2 regions of the Sodalis sp. RH16 genome follow, and region 1 is predicted to be linked to the other one. Evidence: predicted binding sites of a transcription regulator. Region 1 holds the regulator's gene; the other holds the start of a gene.
The links. Region 1 encodes PhoB, which activates phosphate uptake and scavenging genes when phosphate is short. Its sites were predicted from a motif close to CTGTCATAAAACTGNCNNAT; they were not measured.

Region 1 (6,464 bases):
TCACCGTTGAGCAGGGTGGCATCATCCGGCTGAACCGTTTTCCCCTGCCCGTCGGTCAACGCCAGGATTTTGACGCCGCTGGCGTGAAAACCCATACCGGCGTAACCGATGGCGTTGACTGAACCCGCCACCGCCTGGGCCACGGATACCGAGCCGGGCAGTTCGTTCACCGACGTCAGCAGATCGCCGCCGCACAGTACGCGCTGACGGAAATAGCCGTAGGTGCCGGACGCCGAATTGCGACCGTAGCGCAGCAGGGTCTGCCCGGCCAAATGCCCTTTCAGCCCCAGGTCCCCCCAGCGTTTCAAGGCCGGCGAGGGACCGCAGCTATGGGTAATGGAAAAGATGCCGTCCAATTGGCTCAACGGCAGGGATTGCAGGGGATTATCCTCATTCACCAGAATCACCACCGCATCCAGCGCCACCGGAACCGCCGACGGAGGGTAACCGTAATGCCGGCGAAATGCGTCAACTTCCGGCTCGGTCATGGGGCGACTCATCGGCCCGAGCTGAGTGGTGCCGGCGGTCAGCGCCGCCGCCGCCGTTGCCGAGCCCGAGGCCTGGATCTGCACCCCCACCTCGGGAAAACGGCGATTAAAATCCATTCCCCAGCCGGTCAGCAAATTGGCCAGGGTATCGGAACCGGTACTGGTCAGGCTGCCCGACAATACCGTTACCGCCCGGGAGGAGGCCGGCCAGGCCAGTAATATGAGCAGACAGCAGACGATGGGACGGACGATTTTCATCAAAGCTCGACGGGCGGCTTAAAGGTGAGGTTATTTTCCTTCAGGGACGGGGCAACTATCAACCGGTTCGGCAAGGTGAAATAAAATCGGGTACCGGCGCCCGGTTCGCTGATGATATCCAGGCGCGCGTCATGATTGCTGAGGGCGTGTTTCACAATGGCAAGCCCGAGGCCGCTGCCGCCGGTTTGCCGTGACCGGGCTTTATCCACCCGGTAAAAACGCTCGGTCAGTCGGGGGATATGCTCCGGCGCGATACCCGGGCCATTGTCGCTCACCTGGAATTCCGCGCCGGCGGAGGTACGCTGCCAGCAGACCTCGATACGGGTGCCCGGCGGCGTGTGGATCACCGCGTTGTAAATCAGATTCGACATGGCGCTGCGCAACTGCTCTTCGTTACCGCGCACCCGCAGATGCTCATTAACGCGAAACACAATGTCGTGGCGCTCCTGGCTCAGCCCCTCCGCGCTTTGCTGCAGCCGCTTGAGGATGGAAGGAACGTCGATATTCTCGTTGACTTCGTTGTGGGGAGCGGCTTCGATGCGGGAAAGCACCAGCAGTTGTTTAACCAGGCGCTCCATGCGCTGCGTTTGATCCTGCATGGTATGGATTGCCTTGGCGCGAATCGCCGGGTCCATCTCCTGATCGTTCATCATCTCCAGATAACCCTGCAGGACCGTCAGCGGCGTACGCAGCTCATGGCTGGCATTGGCAAAAAAGTTGCGCCGCGCCCCTTCCAGCTGTCGCATCTGGGTAATGTCCCGCGCCACCATTAACAACTGATCGTCGGTGTAAGGCATCACCCGGAACTCCACATAGCGCTGGTTGTTGATGTGTAGCGTAAGGGGCCGCTGGAAGGATTGATTTTGCAGGTATTCATTAAACTCGGGGTAACGCAGCAAATTGAGGATATGCTGGCCGTTGTCTTCCGGCCAGCGAAAGCCCAGCAACTGCTGCGCCAAGCCATTGCACCAAAATATATGGCCGTCGCCGGTCAGCATCACCAGCGCATCCGGCAGGGTTTCCGCGCCGCTGCGAAATCGCTTGAACAGCGTTGCCAAATCGCGGCGGCGGCGGCGATGGCGCAGTTGCATCTGATGCAGGCCGTAGAACAGCGGTTCCCAACTGCCGCGGCCCACCGGCGGGGTCCGGCTCAGGTCTACCCACAGCCACCAGGACAGCCGGAGCTGATAATAATAGTTACGCAGCAGCGCCGCCAACAGCGCCGCCGCCAGCAGCCAGGGCAAATGCCCGATAAGTAACGACAACAGCAGGGCGGGCAGGCAAAAAAGCCCCAGTTCAAGCAGCAGTTTGCTCCAGGATAAACGTTCTAGCACCGGCCGTTCTCCCTTGAGACAGATTCAATAGCGGGCCGAGAAACGATAGCCGGTTCCCCGTACCGTCTGTACCATCCGATCGTGCCCGCCTGTTTCCAGCGCCTTGCGTAAACGACGAATGTGCACGTCCACCGTACGATCTTCCACGTAAACATTGGTACCCCATACATGGTTGAGCAACTGTTCGCGACTATAGACCCGTTCGGGATGGGTCATGAAAAAGTGCAGCAGTTTAAATTCGGTAGGCCCCATATCCAACGCCAGCTCATTGGATGTTACCCGGTGCGAAGAGGGGTCCAGGCTCAAGCCCTGCACTTCGATTTTATCTTCCACCGCCATCGGCGAGATACGCCGCATTACCGCTTTGATCCGCGCCAGCAGTTCCTTGGGAGAGAAGGGCTTGGTAATATAATCATCCGCCCCCACTTCCAGTCCCCGCACCCGGTCTTCCTCCTCGCCGCGCGCCGTCAGCATCATGACAGGAATATCGCGCGTCAATACTTCGCGCTTCATCAGTTTGATAAACTGTATACCCGAACCGCCGGGCAACATCCAGTCGAGCAGGACCAGATCCGGATAAGGCTCCGCCATACGACTCACCGCACTGCCGTAATCTTCCGCCTCAATAGGCTGGAAGCCATTTTGTTCAAGAACAAAGCAGACCATTTCACGGATGGGTGCTTCATCTTCCACGACTAATATGCGTTTTGCCATTATTTTCCTGCCGTTTATTCTCTGCGGTTATCGTGCCCGGGCATTATGCGTCACTTTTATGACAGATTTATTAAAATAGGCGCCGCCTGCTTCAAGGATAGGAGATCGCCGTTTTTCCGCCGCAAATTATATAATCGCACCTTTATTTCGGTATCCGCCGAAGCAAGGGTTATACCCGATAGCGTTCAGGTTGCGGCTGAGTTGGCTGCAACCTGAACGCTATTGGGTATATACTCTCGCCCTGATTCAGGGATTTTCTCCGGAGCCTCATGCGGATCATTCATACCTCCGACTGGCATTTGGGTCAGTCGTTTTTCACCAAGAATCGCGCCCATGAACATCAGGCCTTCCTGCGCTGGCTGGTGACGCAGGTTGAACTGCATCAGGCGGACGCGGTGGTGGTGGCCGGCGATATATTCGATACCGGCACGCCCCCCAGCTATGCACGGGAACTCTTCAACCGTTTTGTGGTGGAGCTACAGCCCACCGGCTGCGGGCTGATTGTGCTGGCGGGGAATCATGACGCCGTCGCCACCCTCAACGAATCACGCGGACTGCTGGCCTGCCTCAATACCCGCGTCATTGCCGGCGGCGACGCCGAACAGCAGGTTTTCGTGCTTGATGAGCGTAGCGGAAAACCGGGAGCGATTTTGTGCGCCATCCCTTTTTTACGGGCCAGGGATATGCTGGTAAGCCGCGCCGGCGAGTCGGGGGATGACAAACAGCGCTCCCTGATGGATGCCATCGCCGGACATTACCGGGATTTATATCAACAGGCCGTGGCGTTGCGCGATACCCTGACCGCGCCGGTGCCCATCGTCGCCACCGGTCATTTGACCGCCGTGGGCGCCGGCACCAGCGATTCGGTACGGGATATCTATATCGGCAGCCTGGATGCTTTTCCCGTCCCGTTATTTCCCCCCGCCGATTACATCGCCCTCGGTCATATTCACCGGCCGCAGAGCGTCGGCGGCCGGCCGAATATTCTGTATTGCGGCTCCCCCATTCCCCTGAGCTTTGACGAGGCCGGCCAGCCCAAACAGGTCAATATGGTGGATTTCCAGCCGGACCTGACGGCGGTGGTGACGCCGTTGACGGTGCCGGAGGTCCAGCCCCTGCGCCTGATTCGCGGCACCCTGGCGGAAATTGAAGCGCAGTTGCTCACCTTTCGCGATTACCGGGGCCAGACGAGGGTATGGCTGGATATCGAAGTGCTGACCGATGCCTGGCTTAATGATATCCAGCGGCAAATACAGCAGATTGCCGCCGATCTGCCGGTGGACATTTTGCTGTTGCGCCGCAACCGCGAGCAGCGGCGCCAGGCGCTGGAAAAAGAGCCTCATGAAACGCTGACCGAACTCAGCGTGGAAGAGGTGTTCGAACGCCGCCTGGCGCAGGTGCTGGTGCGGGATGAAGAGGAACTCAGCCGCATCCGCCTGCTGTATGAGCGGGTGGTGGCGGATATCCGGCACGAAAGTCCGGCACAGGAGCCCAGCCGATGAAAATCCTGACGCTGCGGCTGAAAAATCTCAATGCGCTGCAAGGGGAATGGAAAATCGATTTTACCGCCGCCCCTTTCGACGGCGCCAGCCTGTTTGCCATTACCGGTCCCACAGGCGCCGGTAAAACCACCTTGCTGGACGCCATTTGTCTGGCGCTTTATCACCAGACTCCCCGTCTGGGCGGCAATCCCGGCCAGGAGCTGATGACCCGCCACACCGCCGAAGCGCTGGCGGAGGTGGAGTTCGAAGTGAAAGGTATCGGCTACCGCGCCTTTTGGAGCCAGCGGCGGGCGAAAAACAGCCCGCAGGGCAACCTGCAGCCGCCGAGAACCGAACTGGCGCTCATCGCCGACGGCCGTATCGCCGACGGCCGTATCCTGGCGGATAAAATCAACGACAAGCTGCGGCTGGTCACCGACATCACCGGGCTGGACTTCGGGCGTTTCACCAAATCCATGCTGTTGGCGCAGGGGGACTTCGCCGCCTTTCTCAATGCCGACGCCAAAAAGCGCGCCGAACTCTTGGAAGAGCTCACCGGCACCGACATCTACGGTCGCATTTCCGCCGGCATATTCGAACGCCATAAAGCGGTCAAAGGAGAGCTGGACAATTTGCAGGCCCGTGCCGCCGCCATTGAGCTGCTCACCGAACCGCAACTGCAGGAACTAAACGATGAGCTGGCGCGATTAAAGGAAGAGGAGCTAAGGCTAAACCACCAACAGCAGGCGCTGCAGCGTCATTTGGACTGGCTGGCAAGGCACGGGCAGCTTACGGCGGCCTTGTCCGCCGCCCGTGAAAGGCAACAGGCCTCGGCGCGGGCTTATGACGAAGCGCAGCCGCAGCTGTCCCGGCTGACCCGGGGGGAACCCGCGGAGTCCCTGCGTCCGCTGCTGGAAGAGCAGCAACGCAGCCGGCTTAGGCAGCAACACCTGGACGAGTCCATCGCCGCGCAGCGCGCCGAGCAGCAACGTACGCAGCAGGCTTTACTGCCCTTGCAGGAGGCTTTCGAGCGCGCCCGCCAGGGCTGGCAGGATTATCTCCGGCACCGGCGGCAGCTTCAGCAGCTTATGGACGAGCGCATTATTCCCCTGGATCAGCATATCGCAGGACTGGAACAACAGGCGGCGCAACTGCGCCAGGCTGCCCGGGAGCTCAGCGCCCAGCGGCAAAAAAGGCAATCGGCGCTGGCGGAACAACAGACCGCCCTTTCCCGGGCCGAACAGCAGCTCCGGCAGGCCGAGAGCTATTTAACGCAGCATCCGGACTATCACCAGTGGGGAGAAGGGTTGCCGCTGTGGCGCGAACTCTTCGCCCGCCGGCAGCGGGAACGCCTGCAGGCGGACCAGTTGGGCCGGCAGCGCGATGGCTGCCTGCAACAGCAGCAAGAGCTGCTGGCCGAACGGCAATCGGTCCTTGCCGAGGCCAAGAGCTGCCGCCGGCAGGCGGCTGTCCTCACCGAACGCTTTAACGAACTGCAGCGCCAACGGGAGCAGCGGGAAGCACTCACTCCCTTTGGCGCGCTGCAAGATGAATGGGAGCTAAGCCGCCGGCACAGCCCTGCCCGCACCGTGCTCGCGTCGTTATTGCCCCAGCGCCGGCGGCTCACGCGGGATCTCGCCGCCGCCGCCGTGCGACAGACGGCATTGCAGCAGGAACTCGATGCGCTGGCGCAAAGCAGCCGGACCAGGCAACAGCAGTGGGAGGAAAAGTCCCGGTTATTGAATGAAGTCAGCGCCCGCTATCAGCTTGAGCAGCGCATTGTCGCGCTGGAAGGCCAAAGAGCACATTTGCAATCCGGGCTGCCCTGCCCGCTGTGCGGCGCCGTTGAACACCCCTTTGTCGATCATTACCGACTGCCGGAACCGGCGCAAACCGAGCTCAGGCTGCAGGGGCTGCAACAGGAAGTATCGGCGATAACCGCCGACCGGGTGGCGACGGATACCCGCAGCGGCATGCTATTGAACCAACGGCATCAAGCGGCGGATGACGAGGCGCAACTGCAAAGGGAACTGACGGCCATCGATGAGCAGTGGGCGTTGGCCGCCGCCGCGCTGGGCAGGGAACGCTCACCCGCCGACGACGGGAACGTGGCGGAATGGCTGGCGAAACAGGATGCGCGGGAGCAGGCTTTAGCGGAACGGCTCGAGACGCGGCGGCAGGCCGAGGGT
Region 2 (6,464 bases), 1.4 Mb from region 1:
GAAGAGCGGTGCGAAGACAAACAGGCCCCACATGCCGTAAACAATGCTCGGGATGGCAGCCAATAATTCAATGGCCACGCCAAGCGGTCTTTTTAACCAGGCAGGCGCCAATTCTGTCAGAAACAGCGCGATGCCGAAACTCACCGGCACGGCTATCAGCAAAGCAATGAAAGAGGTTACCAGCGTACCGTAAATGGGCACCAGCGCGCCAAACTGCTCGCCGGGTGGATCCCACTCCTTGGTCCAGAGAAATGCAAAACCGAACTTTTCGATGCTCGGCCATGAGGCAACAATCAGCGAGACGATAATGCCGCCCAACATTAACAGCGTAATGAGGGCGGCAAGTCTGACCAACGTACCGAAAATCAGGTCGCCTTTTTTACCGGGGGCATGCTGTACCGGCATATTGTCAGCCATAGGATACTCTTTCAGTGGGTTCGTATTCCCTTCCCATCAAGGAAGGGAAGAAACACATTTGCTTAGTACAGCGCATTACCGTTGGTGTCTTTGATATTCGCTTTCCATGCGGCGCGAATCTGGGCAACTACTTCTGTCGGCAGGGTAGCATAGTCAAGGGCATTGGCCTGCTCACCGCCCTTGTTATAAGCCCAGTCGAAGAATTTGAAGACTTCCTTCGCCTGTTCCGGCTTGGTCTGCGCGGTATGAAGCATTATGAAGGTTGTGGAGGTGATAGGCCAAGCATTATCGCCTTTCTGATTAGTCAGGTCTTGAGCGAACGACTCCTTCCAGTTAGCGCCCTTGGCCGCGTTGCTGAAGTTATCCTGATTCGGCTCGACCGGCTTGCCGTCGGCGGAGATAAGCTTGGTATAAGGTAGGTTGTTTTGCTTGGCGTAAGCATATTCAACATAACCGATGGCGCCGGGTAAACGCTGAACGAACGCGGCTACGCCATCATTGCCTTTACCGCCCAAGCCCACCGGCCAGTTAACCGTGGTGCCCGCGCCAATCTTCTGTTTCCAGGAGTCATTGACTTTGGACAGATAGCTGGTGAAGACATAAGAGGTGCCCGAACCGTCAGCGCGGCGGACCACGGCGATATTCTGATCGGGCAGCTTAACGCCCGGGTTAAGTTTGGTGATGGCCGGGTCGTTCCATTTTTTGATATTACCCAGATAGATTTCACCCAGGGTATGGCCGTCCAGGGTCAGCTGGCCGGTTTTGATGCCGGGGATATTCACCGCCATCACGACCCCGCCGATAACGGTGGGAAACTGGAACAGGCCGTTTGATTTTAGATCAGCATCGCTTAAAGGGGCGTCGGATGCGCCGAAATCAACGGTATTCGCTTCAATTTGTTTAATGCCGCCAGAGGAACCGATACCTTGATAGTTGACTTTGGTGCCGGTTTCTTTTTGGTACGTGTCGGCCCATTTAGCATAAACCGGGGCAGGGAAAGTACCGCCGGCGCCGGTCAGACTGGCAGCAGCAAACGAAGAAAAACTCGCCAAGGCGAATGTAGCTGCAACAAGGCTGGCAACGGCTGTATGCATCTGTTTCATAATCCCTCCTGTGGGATATTAAAATCGGCCAGAGGCCGCTTTCTTTAATTATAGAGCTGCAGGAAGGAAAATAGGACAATTAGGTGACAGTCACATGTCAGTAATGTGACATTTTTATGACTGGATTCATTCTAAAATACGCGATTCAAATATAGTTAGGATTGGCTGCGGTGCCAAGCGAATTATGAATATAGGATGTCATTGCTCATGATGTTTGGAATGCACAACCACCAACATAGAACGGCAATTCTCATTTACTTGTTAAGATGAAAGCACCTTGATTCCTTTAATGTCGGGGCAATGTGGGAAGCCTGGTTCTGATAAACAACGAAAAAAACGGCCCTAAGTATCGGTGGTTACGATAAATCCGTTAGATAACGATTTTAGCCTGAAAAAAACCGGTATGCTTTTTGAAGAGCATACCGGATCTATTCAGCTACAGATTATAAAAGCAGCCCTCAGATAGGCTGCGGATGTTAGATTATCATTCGACAGTAACTGATTTCGCCAAATTACGCGGTTGATCAACATCAGTGCCTTTGATCAAAGCTACGTGATAGGCTAATAGCTGCAAGGGGACACTGTAATAAATCGGCGCAACGATATCCTCAACGTGGGGCAACGGAATTATCGTCATGGCGTCGTCATCGATAAAACCGGCGTCCTGATCGGCAAAGACATAGAGTTGGCCGCCCCGGGCGCGGACTTCCTCAATATTTGATTTCAGTTTTTCCAGTAATTCGTTATTCGGCGCCACCACCACAACCGGCATTTCGCTATCAATAAGCGCCAGCGGACCGTGTTTTAATTCACCCGCGGCATAGGCTTCGGCATGGATATAAGATATTTCCTTCAGCTTCAGCGCTCCTTCCATGGCGATAGGATATAAAGCTCCCCGTCCCAGGAACAGGGCGTGATGTTTATCCATAAATCCTTCCGCCAGCGCTTCGATGGTCTTATCCAGCGCCAGCATTTGCTCAATGCGCGCCGGCAGGGCCTGTAGGGCATGAACAATCTGCCGCTCAACTTCCCCGTCAATGCCCCGCAGTCGGCCGATACGGGCCACCAGCATCAGCAGTACCGTGAGCTGGGTCGTGAAGGCCTTGGTGGACGCCACGCCGATTTCGGTGCCGGCTTTGGTCATCAGCGCTAAATCGGACTCCCGCACCAGTGACGAACCTGGCACGTTACATACCGCAAGCGAACCCAGATAACCGAGGCCTTTGGTCAGACGCAACGCCGCCAGGGTATCGGCGGTTTCGCCCGACTGGGAAAGGGTAATAAGCAGACTGCCGGGCCGCACGGCGGATTTTCGATAACGGAATTCAGAAGCGATTTCCACATCGCAGGGCATGCCGGCCAGCGCTTCAAACCAATAGCGCGCCACCATGGCGGAATGGAAGGAGGTTCCGCAGGCGATAATCTGAACATATTTCACCTGCGATAACAGCTTGTTCCCCTCTTCGCCCAACTCCGGCAGGGTCACTTCGCCGTGAGTGAACCGGCCTTCCAGGGCATTTTTGATGGCCTGCGGCTGTTCAAAAATCTCTTTTTGCATGTAATGGCGATAGAGGCCTTTATCACCGGCATCGTATTTCACCTGGGATTCAATCTCTTCCCGTTCCACCGGATTGCCCTGGATGTCCCACACCCGCACGGTACGGCGAGTGACTTCGGCAACGTCCCCTTCCTCCAAAAAGATAAAGCGCCGGGTGACCGGCAACAGGGCCAACTGATCGGAAGCCAGGAAATTCTCACCCACGCCGCGACCTATCACCAGCGGACTGCCCGAACGTGCGGCCACCAGCACGCTGGGGTCTTTACTGTCCATGATAACCGTGCCGTAAGCGCCGCGTAGTTGCGGGATAACCCGCAATACCACTTCCGCCAGCGTACCGCCGTGCTGCGACTGTTCCCAATGGACCAGATGGGCGATCACTTCGGTATCGGTTTCGGAAGCGAAACGGTATCCCCGTTCTATCAAGCCACTGCGCAGGGATTCAAAATTTTCAATGATACCGTTATGCACCACCACGATATGACCCGAGACATGGGGGTGAGCATTGGATTCCGACGGCTCGCCGTGGGTGGCCCAACGTGTATGGGCTATCCCGGTGCCTCCGGCCAGGGGATGTTCCTCCACCGCCCGGGACAGCGCGCTGACCTTGCCTACCCGGCGCAGACGCTGCAACTGTCCCTGATTATCCACCACCGCCAAACCCGCGGAATCATAGCCGCGATATTCCAGCCGGCGTAACCCCTCCAACAGTATTTCAGCAATATCACGTTGGGCTACTGCACCTACTATTCCACACATCTGTGTTATTCCTAATGAACGGCCCTGACGAGCCGTTTCGATATCGTTGATCCGACCGATTCCGGTTATCCGGTTTCCCCGAGCCTGTAGAGCGGGGTATTGTTATGCCTGTCATACTTCACGTTGCAGGCGCGTTGGCTTTCCTGCAACTCGAACTATTTAGGATGTATGTATTATTGTTTTTTCTTGACCGGCCGCAGCCAGCCGCTGATATGCGTTTGCTTCACCCGGCTAAGCACCAGCTCGTTTTCACCCACATCGCAGGTTATGGTGGTGCCGGCGGCGATGGTCGCCCCCTTGGCTACGGTAACCGGCGCCACCAGTTGAGTATCCGAACCGACAAAAACGTCATCGCCGATGATAGTCTGATGCTTATTAGCGCCGTCATAATTACAAGTGATGGTGCCTGCGCCGATATTCACCGCGGCGCCAATCTCGGCATCACCGAGATAACTCAAATGTCCGGCTTTCGAGCCTTTGCCGAGCCGGGCTTTTTTCATTTCGACAAAGTTGCCCACATGGGCGCCTTCTCCCAGTTCCGAACCGGGACGCAGCCGGGCAAACGGTCCGACGGAGGCATTGGCGCTTAATATGGCGCCATCTATTACCGAATAGGGGCTGATGACCACGTTATCGCCGATATCGCAATCCTTCAGGACACAGCCTGTGCCGATGACCACGTTATTGCCCAGCGCCACGCGGCCTTCGATAATCACATTGGTATCAATGGTCACATCGCGTCCGTGCCTGAGTTCACCGCGCAGATCAAAGCGGGCCGGGTCGCAAATCATGACGCCGGCCAGCAACAGCTCCTCCGCCAGTTGCTGCTGATAGGCCCGCTCCAGCACCGCCAGCTGGCGGCGGTTATTCACACCGTCCACTTCCCACAGCCGCCCTGGCTGCACGGTATTGATTTGCCGTCCTTCATGCCAGGCCATGGCGATGATGTCGGTGAGGTAATACTCGCCCTGCACATTATTATTGTTCAGCGAACCTAACCAGCGCTTCAGATCCACGCCCGCCGCCACCATGATGCCGGTATTGATTTCGTTAATCCGGCGCTGCTCTTCCGAGGCATCCTTTTGCTCCACGATGCCGATAACCTGCCCGTTTTCACGCATGATGCGCCCATAGCCGGAAGGATCGTCCAGCGTCACGGTCAACAGGCCGATACCGCCGTCCGGTTTGGCCGCCAGCAAACGCTTGAGGGTCTCGGGAGCGATAAGCGGAACATCGGCATACAGGATCAGCACATCTTCATCATCAAGCAAATAGGGCAGCGCCTGCTGTACCGCGTGTCCCGTGCCACGCTGCTCGGATTGCAGCACCCAGTTCAATCGGGAACCGTCGTCCGCCAGCCTTTCCCGTAATAATTCGCCGCCATGACCGTAAACCAGATGGATATGTTCGGTGTTTAGCGTACTAACGGCATCGATAACATGGCTAATCAGCGGTTTTCCCGCCAAGGGGTGCAACACCTTAGGCAGATCAGAATACATGCGGGTGCCTTTACCCGCGGCAAGTATCACCACGCTCATTGCTCGATTCGACATAACTATCCTGATGAATCAAATTCAATAGACGAAAGTAAACCCGTTCATAACAGGGATTACTACATATTTTGGTCAGAAAAATGCAATATGGCCGCAGAATACCCGTACCAGCTAAAATATTAACCTTAACCGGGCCTGCTGGACAATCCGTGGGCAAAAGAAGGGAAATTAAAGGCTATTTTGACAGCAATGGCGGCCCCATAGGGAGATTCGGAGGCCGTACTTATTTTGCGGCTGAAATTAAGAACCTTACCTGACGGCAAAGGTGACTGAGATTCGCTATCCAGGACATTTTCTGGCTCCTTAATAAAAAAGGCCGGTCATGTTGACCGGCCTTTTATGGATGATGACTTGATCACATGGACCGTTTGGTTAATTCAATAACCCGCAATTTAGCCATAGCCCGCGACAATTCAGCCGAGGCTTGAGCATAATCCACGTCGCCGTGGGAATTATTGATATGCTCTTCCGCCATGCGCTTGGATTCCATCGCTCTCGCTTCATCCAGATCTTTGCCTCGAATAGCGGTATCGGCAAGCACGGTAACGATGCTGGGTTGCACCTCGAGCACACCACCGGACAGGTAAATGTACTCTTCTTCGCTGTGCTCTTTAACGATACGCACCATACCGGGCTTAATGGCAGTGAGCAGCGGGGCATGACCGGGATAAATACCCAGCTCGCCTTCGCTCCCCGTCACCTGGATTTTTTCCACCAGCCCGGAGAACATTTTCTGTTCCGCGCTGACGACATCCAGATGGTAAGTATTTGCAGCCATATCACCCTCCTCTCACAGCGTTACAGTTTCTTGCCTTTTTCCACTGCTTCATCAATGGAACCCACCATATAGAACGCCTGCTCAGGCAGGTGATCATATTCCCCGTCCATGATGCCTTTAAAGCCACGAATCGTGTCTTTCAGGGAAACATATTTACCCGGCGAACCGGTAAATACTTCGGCAACGAAGAACGGTTGAGACAGGAAGCGCTGGATCTTACGAGCGCGGGATACCACCAGCTTGTCGTCTTCCGACAGCTCGTCCATACCCAGGATGGCAATGATATCTTTCAGCTC

Region 2: the regulator PhoB is predicted to act here: its motif matches at 1,624-1,643, upstream of pstS (phosphate ABC transporter substrate-binding protein PstS).

Annotation. Positions count from the first base shown of each region.
Region 1 is NZ_CP178737.1:3,107,395-3,113,858, reverse strand. Features, by position in the region: gene ACL2XJ_RS14305 (PstS family phosphate ABC transporter substrate-binding protein) at 1-749, opposite strand, end outside; gene phoR (phosphate regulon sensor histidine kinase PhoR) at 746-2,080, opposite strand; gene phoB (phosphate response regulator transcription factor PhoB) at 2,105-2,794, opposite strand; gene sbcD (exonuclease subunit SbcD) at 3,064-4,296, shown strand; gene ACL2XJ_RS14285 (AAA family ATPase) at 4,293-6,464, shown strand, end outside.
Region 2 is NZ_CP178737.1:1,721,060-1,727,523, reverse strand. Features, by position in the region: gene pstC (phosphate ABC transporter permease PstC) at 1-417, opposite strand, end outside; gene pstS (phosphate ABC transporter substrate-binding protein PstS) at 480-1,520, opposite strand; gene glmS (glutamine--fructose-6-phosphate transaminase (isomerizing)) at 2,005-3,837, opposite strand; gene glmU (bifunctional UDP-N-acetylglucosamine diphosphorylase/glucosamine-1-phosphate N-acetyltransferase GlmU) at 4,011-5,390, opposite strand; gene ACL2XJ_RS07800 (F0F1 ATP synthase subunit epsilon) at 5,746-6,168, opposite strand; gene atpD (F0F1 ATP synthase subunit beta) at 6,189-6,464, opposite strand, start outside.